DNA from 4 places in the Promicromonospora sp. Populi genome. Region 1 is predicted to be linked to each of the others. Evidence: riboswitches for the same ligand, from Rfam matches in the RefSeq annotation. Region 1 holds a riboswitch; each other region holds the start of a gene.

What was found. A riboswitch is a leader RNA that binds a small molecule or an ion and turns the genes downstream of it on or off. The one in region 1 is predicted to bind S-adenosylmethionine.
Region 2: another riboswitch for S-adenosylmethionine. It lies ahead of metE (5-methyltetrahydropteroyltriglutamate--homocysteine S-methyltransferase); the one in region 1 lies ahead of AB1046_RS01775 (LLM class flavin-dependent oxidoreductase).
Region 3: another riboswitch for S-adenosylmethionine. It lies ahead of AB1046_RS16740 (methylenetetrahydrofolate reductase); the one in region 1 lies ahead of AB1046_RS01775 (LLM class flavin-dependent oxidoreductase).
Region 4: another riboswitch for S-adenosylmethionine. It lies ahead of AB1046_RS17830 (aminotransferase class V-fold PLP-dependent enzyme); the one in region 1 lies ahead of AB1046_RS01775 (LLM class flavin-dependent oxidoreductase).

Annotation. Positions count from the first base shown of each region.
Region 1 is NZ_CP163528.1:409,695-415,219, reverse strand. Features, by position in the region: gene AB1046_RS01785 (O-acetylhomoserine aminocarboxypropyltransferase/cysteine synthase family protein) at 1-1,175, opposite strand, end outside; gene AB1046_RS01780 (rhodanese-like domain-containing protein) at 1,172-1,570, opposite strand; gene AB1046_RS01775 (LLM class flavin-dependent oxidoreductase) at 1,639-2,802, opposite strand; SAM riboswitch class IV at 3,195-3,307, opposite strand; gene AB1046_RS01770 (GH92 family glycosyl hydrolase) at 3,567-5,525, opposite strand, start outside.
Region 2 is NZ_CP163528.1:1,080,838-1,086,362, reverse strand. Features, by position in the region: gene metE (5-methyltetrahydropteroyltriglutamate--homocysteine S-methyltransferase) at 1-1,783, opposite strand, end outside; SAM riboswitch class I at 1,792-1,894, opposite strand; gene AB1046_RS04900 (hypothetical protein) at 2,021-2,935, opposite strand; gene AB1046_RS04895 (RNA polymerase sigma factor) at 2,937-3,440, opposite strand; gene AB1046_RS04890 (M15 family metallopeptidase) at 3,609-4,484, shown strand; gene AB1046_RS04885 (helix-turn-helix domain-containing protein) at 4,494-5,027, opposite strand; gene AB1046_RS04880 (AraC family transcriptional regulator) at 4,967-5,473, opposite strand.
Region 3 is NZ_CP163528.1:3,697,742-3,703,266, reverse strand. Features, by position in the region: gene AB1046_RS16760 (glycoside hydrolase family 2 protein) at 1-813, shown strand, start outside; gene AB1046_RS16755 (lysophospholipid acyltransferase family protein) at 960-1,604, shown strand; gene AB1046_RS16750 (hypothetical protein) at 1,601-2,146, shown strand; gene AB1046_RS16745 (N-acetylmuramoyl-L-alanine amidase) at 2,168-3,361, opposite strand; gene AB1046_RS16740 (methylenetetrahydrofolate reductase) at 3,487-4,431, opposite strand; SAM riboswitch class I at 4,436-4,551, opposite strand; gene AB1046_RS16735 (carbohydrate ABC transporter permease) at 4,633-5,525, opposite strand, start outside.
Region 4 is NZ_CP163528.1:3,942,592-3,948,116, reverse strand. Features, by position in the region: gene AB1046_RS17840 (hypothetical protein) at 1-162, opposite strand, end outside; gene AB1046_RS17835 (amidase) at 394-1,896, shown strand; partial or broken gene AB1046_RS17830 (aminotransferase class V-fold PLP-dependent enzyme) at 1,946-3,365, opposite strand; SAM riboswitch class IV at 3,394-3,508, opposite strand; gene AB1046_RS17825 (hydrolase) at 3,554-4,090, opposite strand; gene AB1046_RS17820 (rhodanese-like domain-containing protein) at 4,290-4,739, shown strand; gene AB1046_RS17815 (O-succinylhomoserine sulfhydrylase) at 4,736-5,525, shown strand, end outside.

The sequences.
Region 1 (5,525 bases):
TGGCTCGTGCTCTCGGGGTGCAGCACGAGCGAGCGGACGTCGCCGATGTGCGTCATGTGCGTGACGACCTCGACGGCCTCGACGAACGCGCGCGCGGCGGGCGCGCCCCCGCGCAGCGTGAAGGTGAAGACGGAGCCCTGCCCGTCGGGCAGGTACCGCTTGGCCAGCGCGTACGACGGGCTCGAGTCCAGCCCGGAGTAGTCCACGGAGACCACCTCGGGCCGGAACGCCAGCCACCGCGCGATCTCCAGCGCGCTGGCGCTCTGCCGCGCCACGCGCAGCGACAGGGTCTCGATGCCCTGCCCCACGAGGAACGCGTTCAGCGGCGACGGTGTGGGGCCGAACCGCGGCGCCACGGTCTCGCGCAGGTATGCCAGGCGCGCCCGGCCGCCGTGCCGCTCGGCCACGGACGGCCCGCCGGTGCGCGACGGCGCCACCAGGTGCGGGTACAGCGCACCCGACGCGGCGGCGTCGAACGTCCCGGAGTCGACGACGACGCCGCCCAGCACCGAGCCGTGACCGGCCAGGAACTTGCTGGCGGAGTGCACCACGACGTCGGCCCCGTGCTCGATCGGGCGCAGCAGGTACGGCGTAGCGAGCGTGTTGTCCACGACGAGCGCCAGTCCGTGGGCGTGCGCGACGTCGGCCACGGCGGCAAGATCCGGCAGGTCGTTGCGGGCGTTCGGGATCGACTCCAGGAACAGCACGCGGGTCTCGGGACGGATCGCCCGCTCCCAGGCGGCCGGGTCGGCGGCGTCGTCCACGAAGTCGGCCTCGATGCCGAGCCGGGGCAGGTTCTCCAGGAGCAGCCCGCGCGTGCCCTCGTACAGGCTGGACGCCGCGAGCACCCGCTGGCCGGCCGCGACCAGGCCGAGCAGGGCGACCGTGACGGCCGCCTGCCCGCTGGCCACGAACAGGGCGTCCGTGCCGCCTTCGAGCGCGGCGATCCGCTGCTCGACGGCGGCGGTGGTCGGGTTGCCGGTCCGCGTGTAGGCGAACCCCTCCCCGGCGCCGAAGTGGCCGCCGGCCTGCTCCCACTGCTCGAACTCGAAGCCAGCGGTCAGGTACACCGGCGTCGCGCGCGGAGTCACGCGGCCCGACGGCGCGGCGTCGGGCGCACCGCCGTCGGACGTGGCTGCTCTCGCGTGGACCTGGCGGGTGGCAAACCCCGTCATGGCGCGGCGCTCGGCTCGGGCTCCGTGGCGGGCAGTCCGGCCTCCTTCCAGGCGGGGAACCCGCCGTCGACGTGCGAGACGTCGGTGTAGCCGCGCGCGGCCAGCGCCTCGGCGACCGGGCCGGAGCCTTTGATCGAGCCGCACACGATCACTACCGGCGTGTCGACCGTGATCGCCGGGTGGTCGGACGGCCCGAAGAGCGCGTCGAGGTTGTCCCGGTCCACGAGCGTGGCGCCGGGGATCTCGCCCGACGACGCCCGCCCGGCCGCCGAGCGGACGTCGATCAGCAGGGCGCCGCTCGCGACCTTGGCGCCGGCTGCCTCGGGGTTCTGCAGCTCAGGGTCCTGCAGCTCGGGGGTCTGCGCTTCAGGCGTCTGCGCCTCAGGGGTGGTCATTTGTTCTCCCTCACGAATGGGTGTGGTGTCTTTGGTGCGGTGCTGCTCGGGTGCGGTCGGCGCCCGCGTCAGGCGCTCAGCAGCCGGCCCGTGGGCTGCGCCCGGTCGACCGCGTCGGCGTCGGGCAGCCCGAGCGACCCGCGCAGCGTCGTCTCCGTGCGCTCGGTGCGGAACAGCCCCGCCCGCTGGAGGGCGGGCACCAGGTGGTCGGTGATCGCGTCGAGGTCCGAGCTGAGCGAGGACGGGCGCAGCAGGAACCCGTCGGCGGCACCGACCGACGCCCAGTCGGCGACGAGCACGGCAAGCTCGTCCGGGGTGTCCGCGAAGACGAGCGAGCTGCCCATGGGCGCGGTGCCTTCGAGCGCCTCGACGAGCTCCAGCCGCGCGCGAGCGCTGGCCCGCTCGGCCGCGAGCACCACGTACACCTCGGCGAGCACCCGCACCTCCTCGGGGTCGCGCCCGGCGGACAGGGCCGAGTCCCGCACGAGGCGGCGCAGCCGGACGGCGTGCGCGATGTCGGTCACGGCGATCCGCGCGACGTCGGCCGTGCGCCCGGCCAGCGCGGCGCTCGCCTCGGAGCGCACCCGCACGACGACCGGCGGGCAGACGCGCGGCAACGGGTCGCCGCCGCTCGCCGGCCGGCCGCGGACGGCGAACCGGATGCCGTCGTGGTCGACGCGGAACCGGCCGTCGGCGTCGAGCTGGACCGCCCCGGCACCCGTACCTGGCCTACCGGTCCAGACCCGGGTCACGGAGTGGATGCCCAGCTCGACGCGGGCCGCCCACGCCTCGTCGGGCTCGGGAACCGCACTGTGCCGGGTGGCCTGCCAGCCTGCCCGGCCGCCGCTCGCGCGGTCGATGCTGCTCAGGGCGACGGCGGCGTGGGCCGCCTCGACGTGCACGGTGTCGACGGCGGCCACAAGCCCGACGCCGGTCGTGACCCGGGCGGCGCGGGCCGCGGCGACGGCCGTGTCGAGCCGCCCGGTGACCTTGCTGCGCCCCGGGTGGAGCAGGAAGCTCTCGTCGAGGGTGACGAGGTCGAGCAGGCCGCGGTCGGCGGTCCGCATCAGGTGGAGGAACCGCTCGCCGTCGAACGGACGAGGCGCTACCGGGCCGCGGGCGCGGTGGGCGCCCGGGCGGGCGCCGGCGGAGGTGAGGTCCACGCCGAGCACGAGGGGGCGGGGCGAGGGACCGGCGGAGGAGAGGGACGTGGGCTGCGGTGGGTACGGCACGGCGGGGCTCCGTTCGGGCTGCGGCTGCGCGACGGCGCCCGGACGGCCCCTGCCGGCGGCGCACGGATGATGTGCGACGGCGTTCATGGGTCACCCGGGAGCGGAGGCTGCCGGAAAGCAGGAGAGAGACGTCCGGTCAGGAACGTGAGGGCCGGTTTCGGCCGGGGCTCGGCGCGTGGCGCCGAGGGGTGGTCCGAGCGGAGGACCGGCGAGGGCCGGTCAGCGGGTCGGGTCTGCCGCGGTCAGCGACAGGAACAGCGACAACACATGTCCTCGCGGGGGGCCACACCGGCCCGTGCAGCGACGTACCTGGACGGCAGGGACACGTGGACGGCGGACGCAGCGCTCCGGGTCATCGTCGTTCTCCTCACCTGCTCGCCCTGACGGCGAGCGACGCGTGTTGTCATCCGCCGGGCGGCGGACGGCCTGGTCCTCACCCGGGGCACCCACCCGCGCGGGGGGTTGCCGTCCGACCAGCCGGGGCTTTGCATCGGAGCTCATGACCTGCCGGGACTTACCACACCATTCCGGTCGGATTAGTGCGGTCGATCCCGATGTAGAGAAGATACGAATGGAACCCATCGAAGTCAACAATCCCTCGGCCAGATCTCATATGCCGGGATATGCGTCTCGCCGAGAGTGCCGCACGGTCCGACCGCTGACTTCGGTCCCTTGCAGCGACCCATCACCGACTTCGGTCCGTTGCTCTGAGATCGGTCGGTTAATTGACCGATCTCAGAGCAACGGACCGAAGCCGCAGGATCTCAGCCGCAGAGCAACTCGATCTGGGCCAGGGCGCCGTCGTCGCCCAGCTCCAGCCGGAGGCCGGTAAGGGGTGCGGGCTCGGCCAGCACGAACGGCCGGAGCTGGCCCGGCCAGGGCCACTCCTCGCCGGAGCGCTCGTCCAGCACGCGCCCGTCGTCCGCGACCAGCCGCCAGGCCGACGGCGGCACCCGGTCCCCGGTCGACGACGTGAGCGTGTAGGCGCGGATAACGGCACCCTCCGGGATCTCACGGGACGGCCGCCACTCGAGGACTCCGGTCACCTCGACCGAGGCCGTCAGATCACCGTCGGTCAGGCGCGAGAGGGGTGCGCCGCTGGTGCGCCAGCCGCCGTCGGCCCGCTGCCACGGCCCGGCGGGTGAGGCTCCGGCGTCAGAACCGGAACCGGACTCATCGTCCGACGACGGCACCCCCCAGCGCGTAGGCGTCCCGGACAGGTCGAACCGCAGGGTCGCTCCCCCGGTCAGCTCGCGATGCTCCACCGACGGCGCCACGACTGCCCGCGTCGCGCCGTCGCCGTCCGACACCGCCAGACCCGCCACGTACCACTGGTCCGCCGCACCCTGCGCCTCGACCACGAGGTCGCCGTCGGGCCGGTGCACCACCGCCCGCTCGAAGAGCGGCGAGCCGATCGCCCAGCGCGACGACCCGATCTCCAGCGGGTACAGGCCGAGCGCCGAGAGCACGTACCAGGCCGACATCTCGCCGTTGTCCTCGTCGCCGTGGTACCCCTGCCCGAGGTCGTTGCCGGTCCACAGGCGGGCCAGGATCTCGCGCACCGTCTCCTGCGTACGGTCCGGCCGGCCCGCGAACAGCCAGACGTACGGGATGTGGTGCGACACCTGGTTGGACTGCCCGAGCTGGCCCAGCCGCACGTCGCGCGCCTCGAACATCTCGTGGATCGCCGTGCCGTAGGTGCCCGGCTTGTCCGCCCGCTCGGGGGTGGCTGAGAACCGCTCCAGCAGCTCCGCGAGCCCCTTGCGCCCGCCGTGCAGGCGGGCCAGGCCCGCGCCGTCGTGCACCGGGTGGAACAGGAAGTTCCAGGCGTCGGACTCGGTGTAGTCGCCGCCCCACTCGTCCGGGTCGAACGTGGCCGGGTTGAACGACCCGTCCTGCCCGCGCCCCCGGAAGAAGCCCGTCTTGTTGTCGAAGAGGTGCACGTACCCGAGCGCGCTCTGCCGCAGGTAGGCGGCCTCGTCCCGCAGGGCGCGACGACGGCCCTCCGGGGTACCGGGCGCGTCCGCGAGCGCCTGCGCCATCCGGGCCAGCCCGGCGTCGTTGATGTAGCCCTCCAGGCTCCAGGACACCGACTCGTCGACGTCGCGGGGCACCCAGCCGTTGGTCAGGGCGAAGCCCTGTCCCTTGCGGCCCACGCCGGACCTGGTGGGCAGTGCGGTCGCGTTGCGCAGCGCGGCGTCGTAGGTGGCGAGCGGGTCGGGCAGGTCGACGTCGCGCAGGTACAGGTCGGCGAAGGCGACGTCGGACGAGGTGCCGGTCATCAGGTCGGCGTAGCCGGGCGAGGACCAGCGCGCGACCCAGCCGCCCTCGCGGTACTGCTGCACGAACCCGTCGGCGAGCCGTCCCGCGACCTGCGGGTACAGCAGCGCGTAGGCGGGCCAGCAGGTGCGGTAGGTGTCCCAGAACCCGTGGTTGACGAACATCTCGCCGGGCACCACGGGCGCGCCGTCGAGCACGGGCGAGGCGTGCACGGCCTCGCCGTCGGCTCCCACCTCCGTGTAGGAGGACGGGTACAGGTTCAGGCGGTAGAGGTTCGAGTAGAGGGTGACCTGCTGCTCGTCGGTGGCGCCCTCGACGTCGAGCACCCCGAGGCGCTCCTCCCACTGTGCGCGGGCGCGGTCGGCGACCTCGTCGAACGTGCCGGACACCTCCCGGTCCAGGGCACGCCAGGCGAAGTCCTCACCGATGTACGACGTCGCGAC
Region 2 (5,525 bases), 670 kb from region 1:
CCCACAGGACCGGCGGCCGCACGCAGCGCGAACCGTACGACTGCACCCAGCCGTGCACCGTGGTCGCGAACCCGTCGAGCTGCTCCGCGAAGTACTGCACCATGTCGTTGCGCTCGGGCTCACCGTGCACCAGCACGTCCAGGCCCAGCTCCTCCTGGAGCGCCACGGTGCTCGCGATCTCGGCACGCATCGCTGCCGTGTACTCGGCGTCGGACAGCTCGCCCCGCACCCAGGCGGCCCGCGTCTGCCGGATCTCGGACGTCTGCGGGAACGAGCCGATGGTGGTGGTCGGCAGCGGCGGGAGGTCGAGCCGCGCCTGCTGCGCGGCGGCGCGCTCCGCGTACGGCGCGCGCTCGACGTCGGCGGGGGTCAGGCCCGCGGTCCGCTCCCGGACCGTCGGCACGACGACGCCGGGCGCCTCGGCGCGCGACCGCACCACCGCCGTCGACTCGGCGAGCTGGTCGGCGACCGCCGCCCGGCCCTCGGCCAGACCGGTGGCCAGCGTGACGACCTCGGCGACCTTCTGGTCGGCGAAGGCGAGCCAGGACTTCAGGCCGGCGTCCAGGCGGGGCTCGTCGGCGACGTCGTGCGGCACGTGCAGCAGCGACGTCGAGGTGCCGACGGCGACCGCCCCCGCGCCGAGCGCGGTCAGGCCCTCCAGGGTGGTCAGCCGGGCGTCGAGGTCCGCGCGCCAGATGTTGTGCCCGTCGACGACGCCCGCGACCAAGGTCTTGGTCTCCAACCCGGGGACCGTTCCGGCGATCCCGTCGCCGGCGACGCCGGTGGGGACGGCGCCGCGGACCAGGTCGACAGCAATCGCCTCGACGTCGGTGCCGGCCAGCAGGGCCAGCCCGTCGCCGGCGTCGCTGCGCAGGCCGCCGTACGGCGCGGTGACCAGGATCGCGGGCCGCTCCGCCGGGACGCCGTCCGCGCCGGGCGCGGGGGAGAGGTCGGTCGCGAGCCGGGAGTACGCCCGGCGGACGGCGTCCGCCACCTCGTCGAAGGGGACGTCGAGGAGGTCGGTGACCAGCGCGGGCTCGTCGAGCTGCACCCACGGGGCGCCCGCGGCGGCCAGGGCGCGGAGCACCTCGGCGTACGCGGCGACGACGTCGTCGAGCCGGTCCAGGGGACGGAACCCTGCGGGTGCGTCGCCCGCGGCTGAGGAGTGAGCTTGCGAGCCCCGCAAAGCCGCGGCAGAGGGCCCGGCCGCCTTGCTGAGCAGCAGGAACGTCACCGGCCCCACCAGGACGGGCCGCGTCACGACGGCCTGGCCGCCGTCCGCGGGCTGGGCGAGCTCAGTGAACTCACGCACCGCGCGGTCGTCGACGAACCCGATAGGGGTGTCCGGCCCGATCTCGGGGACCAGGTAGTGGTAGTTCGTGTCGAACCACTTGGTCATCTCGAGCGGCGGCTTGTCGCCCTCGCCGCGGGCCAGGGTGAAGTAGCCCTCCAGGGAGAGGCGGCCGGGGGCGCCGTCGGCCGATATCGCGAGGTCCCGGAACCGTTCGGGCACGGCGCCGAGCAGGGCGACGGCGTCGAGCACCTGGTCGTAGAAGGAGAACGAGCCGGGGACGGCGGCCGAGCCCGCATCAAGGCCGAGCCCGACGAGATGGCGTGCTGTGGTCAGCCGCAGGTCACGGGCGGTCGCCTCTAGTTCCTCGGTGGTGGTGCGTCCGGCCCAGAGTGCCTCGACGGCGCGCTTGAGCTCGCGTCGTCGGCCGATGCGCGGGTAGCCCAGAATCGTTGCGTGGGCAAGGTGCGGGGGCGTGAACTCGACTGCCATGCGTATCAGCTCCATCGGACCTGGCGTTAGCACCTTGCCCGGAATTGGCGCTCCGGAGGCAGGTTGCTGCGGTGTCGTTGAGCCAGGACTCTCGACCGCTCTGGATGATTGACCTGGATCGTAAGCATGCCCGGCATGTGGTCGCGAAAGCGTCCATCCCTCGGACACTCATCTGCCTCGGACCGTCGCCAACAAAAAGTGTGCCAAGCGAGCAGCCGCACCACGGGCTACGCGCTATCACGACCCGGGTGTGTCGTCGTGCTCGGTCGGCCCCGGGCTCGGCTCGGTGCAACCCGCCCAAGTGAACTCGTTGTGCATGACGTACTGGCTGCCCTGGTCCGACTCGGCCCGGATCTCCCCGGCCAGCGGCAGCCAGGTCGCCACGTCGACCAGCAGCTCGAAGCGGGTCACGGCACCGTCCAGCACCAGGGTGTCCGAGGGGGTGATCCTGATCCGCACAACCGTCTGCCCGTCCACCGACTCCATGCCAAGGTCCTCGTGGAGGAGATAGTCCGTGCCTTCGAGCTGGGGCAGGCCGAACAGCGCACTGATCGATACCGCATGCAGCGCCTGCAGGGGCTGGTCGTCCAGCAGCACGGCCTTGGGCGGCTCCGCACCCGTCGGGGGGAGGGCGTCGAAACCGGACGTCGACTCGGTTCCGAGGGTTGAGCGCGACTTGAGCCGGCAGCTGTCACTGCCCATCGCCTGCACCGCGCGGGTGACCACGTCATCGGCCGTCAGGTCGAGGAGCCGCGACGGGTCGGAGGTCGACGCGCTCGGGGCCGAACCCGGGAGGGCACGCAGCACAGGTGGGCCGGCGAGGCTCACCGCGAGGATCGCGGCCGCGGCGGCCGCCGCCCCCCACGCGAACGCCTGCCCGCGGCGAGCTCCGGACCGGGGCCGCCAGGCGGCAGACCCGGGATCGCGCAGCAGGATCTCGACACGTTCGGTGCCGACCCGGTCCGCGGGGGCGAGTCCGGGCGCCGCATCTCCTGCGCGAGCCCGCGACTCGGCGTACAGCCGCGCCAGATCGATCTCGGGCTCGACCTCGCGCAGGGCGCGGCGCACGCGCGTCAGCTCGTTCTCGGTCTGGTCAGAGTCGGCCCGGTCGACATCGAACCGCCCAGCATCGAACTGGTCACGATCGGCCACGTCAGGCTCCTCTCTCGGTCAGCTTTTCGTAGGCCGCGCGCAGCCGCCGTCGGGCCCGGTGCACCCGGGTGGCGGCGACCGCCGTCGTGCAGCCCATGACCTGGGCGACTTCCGCCGTGGACAGCTCGGCCGCGCCGAGCAGGGCGATGACCTCGCGGTCGGCGGGGCGCAGCAGCGCCATCGCGCGCCGGAGCTCGTCGAGCTCGCCGGTCAGGCGGACCTCGTCCTGGCCTGCCGGCTCGGGATGTGCACGCACCCGCTCGACCAGCGCGATCCGCCGGTGCCGGGCGCGCGCCTGGTTCGCCATCACCCGGCGCGCCACCCCCAGGAGCCAGGCGCGTGGGTTGTCGGGCAGCTCGCCCTTGCGCCACACGATCGCGAAGACCTCGGCGACCACGTCGTCCGTCTCGGCTGCCGGGAGCCGGGAACGTGCGTAGCGGTAGACGGCGGTCGCGTGCGCAGCGAAGAGCTCCTCCGTGCGTTCGGGCGTGAGCGTGCCCGGCACGAGGGGGTGCGAATCCGTGTTCGTGGCCAGGGCGGGCTCCGGGGGTGAGGAGACATGCTTCCGACTCAGTGTGTCCGGCGGAGACCCGCCCATTACAGGTTCGTAGGTGTTGTCCACGTCACAGCCCGTGCGCTGGCATGAGGGCTTGGCCGACGTACACGAACCGGTGTGACCACCTCTTCGGACCGCCCACCCCTGCCGCGTACGACGACGGGCGCTCGCGCGCCGCTTCCGCTCACGTTGCTTCCGCGCGCGCCGCTGCTGCTCGCCCTGCTTGCGCTCGCTCTGCTGCTGCTCCTCGCGGGGTGTGCGCCCGGCGCCATCGGGACCGTGTTCCAGGAGCCACGCGCGGCAGGGGCGACGCCGGAGTCGCTCGCGCCGCCGGGCTCTGCAGAGTTGGGCCCCGCAGACCCAGCCCCGGCCCCGGCCCCGGCCCCGCCGAGCGACGAGCCGGCGATCGACCTGGCGGCGCACTCGATCACCGACCCCACGAGCCCGTGGGTGGTCGTCAACAAGGGCAGGCCGCTCGACCCGGCCTTCGAGCCCGACCTGACCACGGTCCGGGGCTACCTTGTGCAGCCGGCCGCCGCCCCCGACCTCACCGCCCTGCTGGCGGCCGCCGACGCCGACGGCGTGCACCTCACGCTGCGTAGCGCCTACCGCGCGTACGCCAAGCAGGCCCAGGTCTACGAGGGCTGGGTGGCGCAGCTCGGCGCCGCGGAGGCGGACAAGGTGTCGGCCCGCCCGGGGCACAGCGAGCACCAGACTGGCCTCGGGGTGGACGTCGGCAGCTCCACGCAAGCGGGGTGCGACTTCGAGAAGTGCTTCGGCGAGACAGTCGAGGGGCGCTGGGTCGCCGAGCATGCCGCCGCGTTCGGCTTCGTCGTCCGGTACACACCGCAGAACAGCGCCGTCACGGGGTACGCCGCCGAGGCCTGGCACCTGCGCTGGGTGGGCCGCGAACTGGCCGCCTACATGCGCGACACCGGGGTCACGACCTTGGAGGAGGTCTTCGACGTGCCCGGCGGGGGATACGCCCGCTGACACCGGATCTCACGGGCTGACGCCCAGAGGGGCGGCCTGAGGGATGCGGTTCCGGTCTCGGCCCGGTGGGGCGCCGAAGAAGCGGCGGTACTCCCGGTTGAACTGGGCCGCACTCTCGTAGCCGACGGCGAACGCCGTCTGCGTGACGCTCGAGTCCTGCGACGCGAGGATCTGGCGCGCGGTGACCAGCCGGAGCTGCTTCTGGAACTGGAGGGGGCTCGACCCGGTCACCGCGCGGAACGTGCGGTGGAACGCGGAGGCGCTCAGGCCGGCGCGCTGGGCGAGATCCTCGACCCGGAGCGGTTCGGCGGTGTTGGCCCGGATCCACTGCACCACCTGGTTGATGCGCGTGAGCTTGCTGTCGGCCAGGCCGAGCTGCCGGACCGTGTCGCCCTGCGGCCCGGTGATCAGCAGCCACAGGATCTCCCGCTGCACCATCGGCCCGAGCACGGGCAGGTCGCGCGGCCGGTCCAGCAAGAGGATCAGCCGCCCGACGGCGTCCAGCAGCTCCGCGGGCGCCCGGCTGGTCGCGAGCGCCGGCACGGCGGGGCCGCGCTCGCCGGCCCGGAGCCCGACCCGGCCCCGGAGCCCGACCCGGAGTCGGACCCGGACGCCGACCCGCGCCGGGCCCCCGGCCCTGAGCCTGCCCCCGGCGTGTCCGCTGACAGCAGCAGCTCAGCGATGGCCGAGGCGGTCAGCGTCATCCCGAAGCCCATTGCCGGGGCCACCTCGCTCGCCTCGGTGAACTGCCCGATGACCGGCAGGTCGATCGAGGTAACCAGGTACTCGCCCGGCCCGTAGTCGACGGTCTGGTTGCCGAGCCGGAGCTGCTTGGCTCCCTGGGCGATGAGCGCGAAGACGGTGCCGGTGGTCGAGGTCTCCGGCGGCCCGGACACGACCTCCCGGCACAGGGAGATGCCTGGCAGCGGCTCGCTCGTACCCGGGGGAGCACATCGGTCGATGAGGGTGCGCAGCTGGTCGAGGTCCATGAGACCACCTTCCTCTTCCAGGTTCCGGGAATCGCCGTCCGAGCAGGATCAG
Region 3 (5,525 bases), 1.9 Mb from region 1:
GCGCGCCTGCACCAGAAGGTCTTCGAAGAGCGCTACCTGTTCCACGCGGACCGGCTCGGCTACCTGGTGTGGGGCGAGTTCGGCGACTGGGGCGTCAGCGGCTACGGCACACCTGCGGACGGCCAGCGGCCCACCACCTCGTACGTCGCCGAGTGGCTGGAGGCCCTGCAGCGGGACCACAACCACCCGTCGATCATCGGCTGGTGCCCGCTCAACGAGACGCACCAGGACCTGCACGACCGCATCACGCAGCTGGACGACGTCACCCGCGGCATGTGGCTCGCGACCAAGGTGGCCGACCCCTCGCGCCCCGTGCTGGACACCAGCGGCTACTCGCACCGCGTGCCCGAGACGGACGTCTGGGACTCGCACCTGTACGAGCAGGACCCCGCGAAGTTCTCCGAGCTGGTCGGCGGCCTCGCCGAGGGGAAGCCCTACGGGAACGAGCGGGACAACGGCACGCCGATATCGCAGCCGTACAACGGGCAGCCCTACTTTGTCAGCGAGTACGGCGGCATCTGGTGGAACCCGGAGGCCGCCGCGACCGCCTCGGGCAGCTCGCCCGACTCGTGGGGCTACGGCCAGCGCGTCGCCGACGAGGAGGAGTTCCACACGCGGTTTGCGGGCCTCACCGACGCGCTCCTCGACGACCCGCTGATGTTCGGCTACTGCTACACGCAGCTCACTGACGTGTTCCAGGAGGAGAACGGTGTCTACCGGTTCGACCGCAGCGAGAAGCTCGACGTCGACCGCGTCCGCGCCGTGCAGGTGCGGCTCGCCGCCTTCGAGAAGGGCGACGGCACGGCGCCCTGACCAGCACAGCACTCCGGTCAGACGTACAGGTCACCCGCGTGACCTGTACGTCTGAAACATGGTCGACATCTTGCAGTTCTCTTTAGTCTTTTCACCCCGCGCATCACCCAGTCCACAGGGTCGCTTGAGGGGTGCACAATAGGCCGGTGACGTACCGGTTCCTCAAGCTCATCCTCTCGCTCCTCGTGCTCGTGCTTCTGCGCCCGCGCGTCACTGGCCTGCAGAACATCCCGAGGCGCGGCGCCGTGATCCTGGCGAGCAACCACCTGTCGTTCATCGACTCGCTGCTCATCCCGATCATGGCCCCGCGGCACGTCGCGTTCCTGGCCAAGGCCGAGTACTGGACCGGCAAGGGCATCAAGGGTCGGCTGTCGCGCTGGTTCTTCACCAAGATGGGCGACATCCCGGTGCAGCGGGACGACCCGCGCGCCGGGCAGCGCTCCCTGGAGGACGCCCTCGCGGTGCTGCAGCGCGGCGGCGCGTTCGGCATCTACCCCGAGGGCACCCGCTCACGGGACGGCAAGCTGCACAAGGGCCACACCGGCGTCGCGTGGCTCGCCCTGACCGGCAAGGCTCCCGTGGTCCCGGTGGCGCTGCTCGGGACCGACAAGGTGAAGCCCATCGGCAAGATGCCGCGGTTCGCCCGGGTCGAGCTGCACTTCGGGGTGCCGATCGACCCGTCCCGCCAGATCGCGGCCGGCACCAAGCCGGCCCAGGCGCGACGCGAGCTGACCGAACAGGTCATGCAGTCCATCCAGGCGATGAGCGGCCAGGAGCGCGCGGACACGTGAGCGCCGTCGGCTTCGGTGCGGCCAGGACGTTCGGCCTCGGCGGGCGCGGACCTTGGCTCGCTCTTGTCGCAGGTCTCGTAGTGCTGGGTGGGATCGAAGTGCTGGTGCTGCATCTGATCGCCGGCGCACTGCTGCCCGTGCCCGTTGCGCTGGCCGTCGACCTCGTCGCCGGGGTGCTCACGGCAGCCCTGCTGGTCGCGTTCGTCTCGCCGCTGTGGTCACGGCACCGCGTGGCCGGCGGGGTGGTCCGGTTCCGGTTCGGCTGGGTGGGAGCGGTGGACGTGCCGCTCGCCGACGTCGCCTCGGCCGCGGTGCACCGGCCGACGACGACAAAACCCTTGGAGCTGGGCGTCGGGTTCGACGAGACCACGGGACGGACCTCGCTCGTGCGGTCGACGGCGTCGCCGGCCGTCCTGGTCGAGCTGTCGCGCCCGGTCGAGGGACGGGTACAGGTGTGGCGGAGGGTTCGGACGTCGTCGGTGCTCGTCGGCGTCGCTTCGCCCGAAGACCTGCTCCAGGCACTCACCGCTCCGCAGTCCTGACCCGTCACCCCGACGGGTGGGTCACAGCCGCGTGATCCGGATCGCGTCCGCCACGACGTATGCGGTGCCCTGCGTCCAGCGGCTGACCGCCACGACCGTGCGGGTACCCGCCGTCATGGCATAGGTGCCGAGCGAGAGCCAGGCACCACCACCCGTGGACTGGTCAACCCGGATAGTCGACGAGCCGGTCCCGGTGTAGACGATGAACGGCGTCGACGTGTTGTAGCCGGCGATCCCGGGGAACCACGCCTCCACCCGGTACGAACCGTTGGACGGGATGGTCGCCGAGAACGTCGCCAGGTCGCTGACCTCGGCCGGCGTCGCGTACCGGTAGTTGGCGCCGTACCGCTCGGCCGAGAACGCCGACGTCAGCCAGGAGCCGCCTGCCGCGAAGCCCGCCGACGTGTTGTCCACGATGACCGACCAGGTCGAGCCGGACAGGGCCGCCGCCACCTCGGACCGCAGCTGCGGCAGCATCGAGTACAGGACGTCGCCCGGGCAGGCCGTGGCCGTGTAGTCGCGGTGCCCGTAGATCTGCGTCGGCGCGATCCCGTACTGGTCGCAGATGTAGGCGCACAGCTCCACCAGCCGGCTCCAGAGCTGCGCGGGCGGCGTGGCGCTCGTGTAGGTGCCCTGGTTCTCGATCCCGATGGCCTGGCTGTTCTGGCCGGGGGCGTGCGCGCCGACTACCGTGCCGCTGCCGTTCTGCAGCCGGGACAGCGAGCCGTGCCGTCCCTCCATGACGTACCCGCCACGGCTCAGCGTCAGGTGCTGACCGGTGTCTACCCAGCCGTTGGCGAAGTGCCACTGCTGGATGTCGCGGGCGATCTGATAACCGGCGGCCTGCGAGTAGTCGGTGACGTTGGCCGACGCCGTGTGGTGGATCAGGATCTTGTTCGGGTTGGCCGCGACGGGTTCGATGGTGCCGCGGGCCGCCGCTGCGCCCCAGGTGGCGCAGCTCGCGATGGTCGGCGTGACGACCTCGACCCCGGCCAGCGCGCCCGGCGGGGCGTCGGCGGGTGCCTCGGGCTCGGGGGCCAGGGACGGCGAGGCGGCGGGGTCGGCACCGAGAGGTGTCGCGACAGCGGGCGCCGCGATCGTCGCGCCCGCGGCACCGATGCCGAGGACGACGGCGCCGCGCAGCAGCTCGCGCCGCCCGAGAGATGCGTGGCTGTGTTCAGTGTGGTCGGTGGGGCTGTGATCGTGATCGTGCACGGTGGTGCCTCCACGGTTCGGTCGCTGGGGGTAGGGGCCGATTTCATCCGTAGTATCGGCCGACCGTGCATCCGACCGATACATCACATCAGGGATATACCCTGCAGGCGATGTCCAGCCAGCACTCAGCGGGGACGGGAGACGGTCAGGCCCGCGCGCTCCAGGAGGTCCAGGGCCGGGCGGTGCTTGTTGAACGTGTACACGTGCACGCCGGGCGCACCGGCTTCGAGCACCTCGCGCGCGAGCTCGGCGGAGTACCCGATGCCGTGCTCGTGCTGGGCCTCGGGGTCGACGGCGCCGTCGGGCGCGGTGAGCCGGTCGAGGTCCCGCAGCAGGTCGGCGGGTGCGGCCACCCCGGTGAGCTCCTCGACCCGGCGCAGCCGGCGCGCCTCCGTGGTGGGCAGGATCCCGGCGAGGATCGGGATGGTCACGCCCGCCGACCGGGCCTCCTCGACGAACCTCGTGTACGACTGCGCCCGGTAGAAGAACTGCGTGATCGCGAAGCTCGCCCCGGCCTCCTGCTTCTCCAGCAGCCGCCGGATCTCCTGCTCCCGCGTGGTGCCGGCCCCGGGATTACCGTCCACGAACGTCGCGACGGCGATGGTGAGCGGGCGGGCGGCGGAGCGCAGGGCTGTGCTGGCATCCGCGGCGCAGCGTCGTTCGTCCACCTGCCGCAGCAGCCGGACCAGGTCGATGCTGGAGTGCACGTCGTCGTCCGTGGGGCGCCAGTGGGGCTCGTCGCGCGGCGGGTCACCCCGCAGGGCGAGGAACGACCGGACGCCGGCCTCGAGGAACTCGTCGATCACCTCGGACACGTCCTCGCGGGACGCGCCCACGCAGGTCAGGTGGGCAACCGGCAGCACGGGCGTACCCCGCAGCAGCGTAGCGAGCACCTCGCGCGACGTCGCCCGGTCGCCCCCGGCCGCCCCGTACGTGACGGAGACGAAGTCCGGCCGCGCGGCCACGAGCCGCTGCGCCGTCTCCCAGAAGTTCGGCGCGGCGTCGGGCCGACGCGGTGGCATCAGCTCGAACGACACCGTGGGGCGGTGCGGGTGTATCTCGGCGACCATGGCTGCTCCATCGAACCTGGCGTGAGCACCTTACGTCCTCACGCCACGGCCACGTGGCAGGAAGTCGGCAGGTTGCTGCGGTGTCACGGAGCCAGGACTCTCGACCGCTCTGGATGGGATCGCCACCATGCTATGCGATTGTCCAGCACTGGGACAGATTCCGTCCGCTCGGCGAGACGACCCCAACCAGGTCCGCGCCGCCTACTTCACCGAACCCGCGACGAGGCCGCCCACCAGCCGCTTCTCGATCAGCATGAACAGGATCACCACGGGCACGATCGCCACGATGGACACCCCGAACACGTAGTGCCACGAGGTCTCGTACTGCCCCACGAACTTGGTCAGCGCCACGGACAGCGGCTGGTTGCCCGCCGTCGTCAGCAGCACCAGCGACGCCGCGAACTCGTTCCAGGACGCGACGAACGTGAACACGACAGCCGTCACGATCCCGGGCCACACGAGCGGCAGGTTGATCTTGGTCAGGACGGTGAACGTGCCGGCGCCATCGATCTGCGCGGCCTCGTCGATCTCCTTCGGGATGCTCGCGAAGAAGCTGTGCATGATCCAGACCGCGAACGACAGGTTGAACGCCGCGTTGACCAGGATCATCGCGCCCCACGTGTCGAGGAGCCCGAGGGCGATGAACTGGCGGAACAGGCCCGACGTCAGCACCGCCGGCTGCAGCATCTGGGTCACGATCACGAGGAACAGGAACACGAGCCGACCGGGGAACCGGAACCGCGCCGTGTAGTACGCGGCAGGCAGCGCCACGGCGAGCACGAGCAACGTGGCGCACAGCGAGATCACCAGGGTGGAGATCAGGTTCTGCAGGAGCGGCGTCTCAGGCGTGGACCACATCGTGACGTAGTTCTCCCAGTGCCACTCCGTGGGGAAGTAGGTGGGGTCTACGGACCTGATCTCCGCCTTCGTCTTCACCGAGCCGAAGAACATGATCAGGTACGGCAGCATGAACACGACCAGCACCACGAGGCCGGCGAACATGCGCAGCAGCAGGGACCCGAGCGGCACCTGGTCTTCCGTGTACTTTCGCACGCGCGGCCGGTTGTCCGACGGCGGCTGGGTCGCCTTGCGCG
Region 4 (5,525 bases), 1.7 Mb from region 1:
GATACGCCTCAGGATCATCCCGACGAACCGGGCTATCGCCTTGGCGATGAAGTACCCGATGAGGAGAACGATCAGGAACACGAGGAGCTGTGGGATGAAGCTCGCTATCGCGCCCAGAGCGTTCGTGAGCGGTTCCAGCCAGTTGACGGCTTGCACAGTCATACCTGTATTGAGGAATGGCAAGGTTCTCTCCCCCTTCGAGATTTTTGCGGCACCTCCGCCACGCCACCGTTGACGCGGCGTAAAGGTGCCAGCACTCCATGAACATATGCCGCACAAGCGCATTCTGCGCGTCGTGGGTTTATCTCCGGGGCGCGTTGTTAGGTAGATCGAGAACATCGACGCAGGTCAGGCCACCCCGCCCACGTACCGAAGAGCGTTTAGCCTGGCCGGATGGATGCCCTGCATGAACGGACCGCCGTCGAGCTCCGCGATCTCCTCGCTGCCGGCGAGCTCACGCCCAGCGAGGTCACCGAGTATTTCCTCGACCGGGTGGAGCGGCTGGGTCCCGACGTCGGCGCCTTCGCCACCGTCACCCCGGACCTCGCGCGCGAGCGCGCCGCGGCACTCCAGAAAGCCGGTGTCGACGGTCCGCACCGCAGCGGGCCGCCGCCGTCAGGCAGCCTGTGGGGCCTGCCCACCGGGGACAAGGACCTGTGGAACCGCGCCGGGGTACCGACGGGCTTCGGGTCGCGTGCGTTCGCGGGGCTGCCGCCGGCGCAGGAGAGCGACGAGATGGTCAAGGTGCTCGACGCCGCCGGCGTTGTGAGCCTCGGCAAGACGGCCGCGCCAGAGCTGGGTTTCCCCGCCTACACCGAACCCGTCGGCCTCCCGCCGGCGCGTACGCCGTGGGACCTGACCCGCGGCGCGGGCGGGTCGAGCGGCGGGGCGGCCGCGGCGGTGGCGGCGGGGCTGCTGCCGTTCGCGCCCGGGTCCGACGGCGGCGGCTCGATCCGCATTCCGGCGGCCGCCTGCGGCGTCGTCGGACTGAAGCCGACGCGCGGGCTGCTGCCCGCGGGCAGCGGCGTCGACTCGCTGGGTGGACTGGTCGTGAACGGTCCGATCGCGCGCACCGTGGCCGATACCGCCCTCCTGCTGGAGGCGATGCTCCCGCGCGACGCCGAGGGCGGCGTCGCGCACCCGTACACGCTGCGGGCGCCGTCGTATGCGGCGGGGACGTACCTGGCGGCGGCGCAGCGCGCCGCGCTGCCCGCGGGTGGCGCGGCCGGGGGCGGTGTGGCCCGCATCGGCGTGACCACCTCGTCGGCGTGGGACGGGTTCTACGACATCGTGGTGTCGCCAGAGGCCAGGGCCGGGCTGGACGCGGGTGTGCGCGCCCTGTCGGGCCTCGGGCACGAGGTCACCGAGCTGGTCCTGGACGAGGCTCCCGAGTACGCACCGGCCTTCCGGACCCTGTGGATGGGCGGCGCGTCGGCGGTGCCGATCGACGACCCCGAGATCCTCGGGAAGCTGGAACCACTCACGCAGTGGCTGATCCGGTCGGGTCGAGAGGTCCCGGCCCGACAGCTCGGCGAGGCGGTACGCATCCTCACGGCCTACGAGCGGTCGCTGATCGCACAGCTCAGCCCGTACGACGCCGTCGTCACGCCCGCGCTCGCGCTCACCCCCCGGCCCATCGGGTGGTACGACGCCGAGGATCCGGAGCGGAACTTCGAGCAGCAGTGCCAGTACACGCCGTTCACGTCGTGGCTCAACGTCGCCGGGCTGCCCGCCATCACGGTGCCGACGCACTGGACCGCGCCCACTGCCGAGGCGCCCGCCGGGCTGCCGATGGGGGTGCAGATCATCGGCCGGCCGGGCGGCGAGCCCACCCTGCTGGCGCTGGCGGCTCAGCTGGAGGCGGCCCTGCCGCGGCCGCACGCGTTCCCCCTGTGACGTGCCGGACGTGCGGGCCACCGACGGTGACCTGCACGTCTGGTATGTGCTACGCCTCGTCCGGAAGGCAGCCGAAGTCCTCGTCGAAGCCCAGGGCGGCAGTCGCCAGCAGACCCTCCAGGCCGGAGCCCTCGGGCACGGGGCGCGGGTCGTCGGTCACTACCCACAGGCCGTCGACGACGTCGTACCCGGCCTGCGGTCCGTCCGTCACCAGGCGCCCGACGGCGGCGACCAGGCGCTCCACCTCTTCCCCCGCGGTGCCGACGCCGACCGAGGCGCGCACCGCTCCGGCGTCGAACCCGAGGCGGCCCAGCAGCGGGTGCGCGCAAAAGCGGCCGTCCCGCACGCCGATGCCGTGCTCCGCGGAGAGGTACGCGGCCACCAGGCCCGGGTCATCAGCCGGCGACGGTGAAGGTCACGACGCCCACGGGGTCGACGGCGTCCGCCCACACCCGCACGACCTCGACCCGGTCGATCGCCTCCAGCCCGGAGACGAGCCGACGGCGCAGCGCGTTCTCGTGGGCCGCGACATCGGCCGGGTCGAGTGCCGCCAGCTCTTCGCACGCGGCCGCGAGCGCCACCGCACCGATCACGTTGGGCGAGCCGGCCTCGTGCCGGGCGGGGCCCTCGTGCCAGTCGGTGCCGGAGACCCGCACGCGCCGCACGGCGCCGCCGCCGGCGAGGTAGGGCGTGCCGGTGTCGAGCCAGTCGCGGCGGCCCACCAGGACGCCCGCGCCGAAGGGGGCGTACGTCTTGTGCCCGGAGAAGGCGAGGTAGTCGACGCCGGTCGACTCCAGCGAGATGCGTCGGTGCGGCACGAGCTGGGCGCCGTCGAGCACAACTCGCACACCGAACTCGTGGGCCACGGCGACGATCTTGTCGATGGGTAGCGACTCCCCGGTCACGTTGGAGGCGCCAGTGAGGGCGAGGAGCGCGAACGGTCGGTGTGCGGCGGCGTCGGCCAGCTCCTCGCGGATCTGGGCGATCGTCTCGGCGACGGTGGCGCCGCCGGTCAGCACCGTGGCCTCGGTGGTGCGCTGCCAGGGCAGCAGGTTGGCGTGGTGCTCGACGTCGAGGACGAGCACGCGGCCGGGCTCGCCGTCGGGCTGCGCGGGGACACATCCGGCGAGCAGGTTCAGGGAGTCGGTGGTGTTGCGGGTGACGATCGTCAGGTCGTCCTCGCGGGCGCCGACAAACGCGCCGATGGTGCGGCGGGCGGTCTCGTAGAGCGCCGTGCTCACCTGGGAGAGGTATCCCGCGCCGCGGTGCACGCTGGCGTACAGGGGGAGCACCTGGGTGACCCGGTCCGCGACGGCCTGCAGCGCCGGGGCCGAAGCCGCGACGTCGAGATTGGCATACGTGACGCGTGTGCCGTCCACGAGCGGGACGAGCGTGCCGCCGCCGACCACGGAGCGCAGCGGAGCGGCGTCGTCCACCGTGAGATCACGGGCAAGGGTGGGTGCAGACATGTAGTCCTCCACAGTCCTGGGGGAGGTTCCCCCGCGCTTGCCGCGCGCGGGCTGCGCGCGGCCAGGTCGTCACCCGGGGCACCCCACCGCGGAGGGAGGGTTGCCGGCCAGCGAGCCGGGGCTTCGCGCTGACACTCATGACCTGCCGTTATCCTCTGCTGCGGGTAAAAGCTCTGTCAACGGACGTCTCAGATGCTGGTCCCACCATCTGGTCGCCGCTGCGCGGCCGCGAGGCCCGCGATCCGGACTGCACCGATCACTGACGCGTACCGCTCGCGGGCCGCGAAGTCCGCCCGGGTCCACACCGCCGGCCGGCCGAGCTCGGCGCAGAGGTGCAGCAGCCGGTCGTCGCCCAGGTAGACGGCGACGTGTGCGCCGTATGCGGCCGCGCCGTGGTTGAGGCTGCGGTTGAACAGGACGAGGTCCCACGGCTCCAGATCGCCGAGCCGCGGATGGGCCAGGGAGGTGTCGCCCCAGAGCTCGCTCGACCGGTGCGGCGGAACCTGCCGCCCTGCCAGGCCCAGCACGGAGTATGCGTAGAGCTGGCAGTTGGCGCCCAGCTCCGGGCCTCCGCTCGGGCCCGGATCCGCCGCCGCGGCCCGCGGATCCACAGCCTGTGGATGACGGGCACCGTCGTAGGGCGCGTCCCAGACCCACGCCGGTAGACCGGGCACACGCTCCGGCCAGCGCTTCAGTGCGTCGAGCAGATCGGTCGTCGTCGTCACAGTGCTGCAAATCCTATGACTCCAATAGGGATCGCCTGTCGAGACACTGTTCCACCCACCGGACACCTGTCGTAGGGTTGGCAACGACCATCCCGAGCGGCCGAGTGACGTGGCACGACGACGCCGCAGCAACCCAGCGTTCCCGCTACAGCGAGAACGGACACGGGTGCTACCGCCACGACCGATGGAGGAGAGTTACATGAGCGATCCCGCGCACCCCGAAGCCCACCCTGCCGAGGGCTACGCCGGCGACATCACGCCCCAGCAGGCCTGGGACCTGCTCGCCGCCGACCCGGGCGCCACCCTCGTGGACGTCCGCACGCAGGGCGAGTGGCGCACGATCGGCATCCCCGACACGACGTCGCTGGAGAAGCAGCCCCTGTTCGCCGAGTGGGTACAGGCCGGCGGCCGCCCCAACCCCGGGTTCCTCGAGGAGCTCAAGGCGGCCGGGATCGGCGACGGCCCCATCGTGTTCCTCTGCCGCTCCGGTCAGCGTTCGATCGGTGCGGCGCGGCTCGCCACGTCAGCGGGCATCGCGCCGTCGTACAACGTGCTGGAGGGCTTTGAGGGCGCCCCCGGGGCCGACGGCGTCCGCGACCAGCAGGGCTGGAAGGTTGCCGGCCTGCCCTGGACGGACGGCGCCGCGTGACCGTCACCGGCGCGTTTCCCCCCGGCGCGAGCCCGGGCGGGTCCGGCCGCAAGCCGCTCCCCCGCGGCGTCCGCCCGGCGACCCTCGCCGTGCGCGGCGGCCACCAGCGCACCGAGTTCCAGGAGACGAGCGAGGCACTGTTCCTCACCCAGGGCTACGTCTACGACGCGGCGGCCGACGCCGAGGCGGCGTTCGCGGGCGACCTGGACCGGTTCGTCTACTCCCGCTACGGCAACCCGACGGTGCACACGTTCGAGGAGCGCCTGCGCCTGCTGGAGGGCGCGGAGGCCTGCTACGCGACCGCCTCGGGCATGTCCGCGGTATTCACGTCCCTGGCCGCGCTCGTGCAGTCGGGGTCGCGGATCGTGGCGGCCCGGGCACTGTTCGGCTCCACCGTGGTGATCTTCGAGGAGATCTTCAAGAAGTGGGGCGTGCAGACCGACTACGTGGACGGGCACGTGCTGTCCCAGTGGGAAGAGGCCCTGGCGACCCCGGCGGACGTGGTGTTCTTCGAGACGCCGTCGAACCCCATGCAGGACATCGTGGACGTGCGCGCCGTCGTCGACCTGGCGCACGCCGCCGGAGCGACCGTGGTGCTCGACAACGTGTTCGCCACCCCGCTGCTGCAGAAGCCGCTGGAGCTGGGGGCGGACGTAGTTGTCTACTCCGCGACCAAGCACATCGACGGGCAGGGGCGGGTGCTGGGCGGGGCCATCCTCGGCCCCACCGAGTACGTGACCGGGCCCGTACAGACGTTCATCCGCAACACCGGGCCGTCGCTGTCGC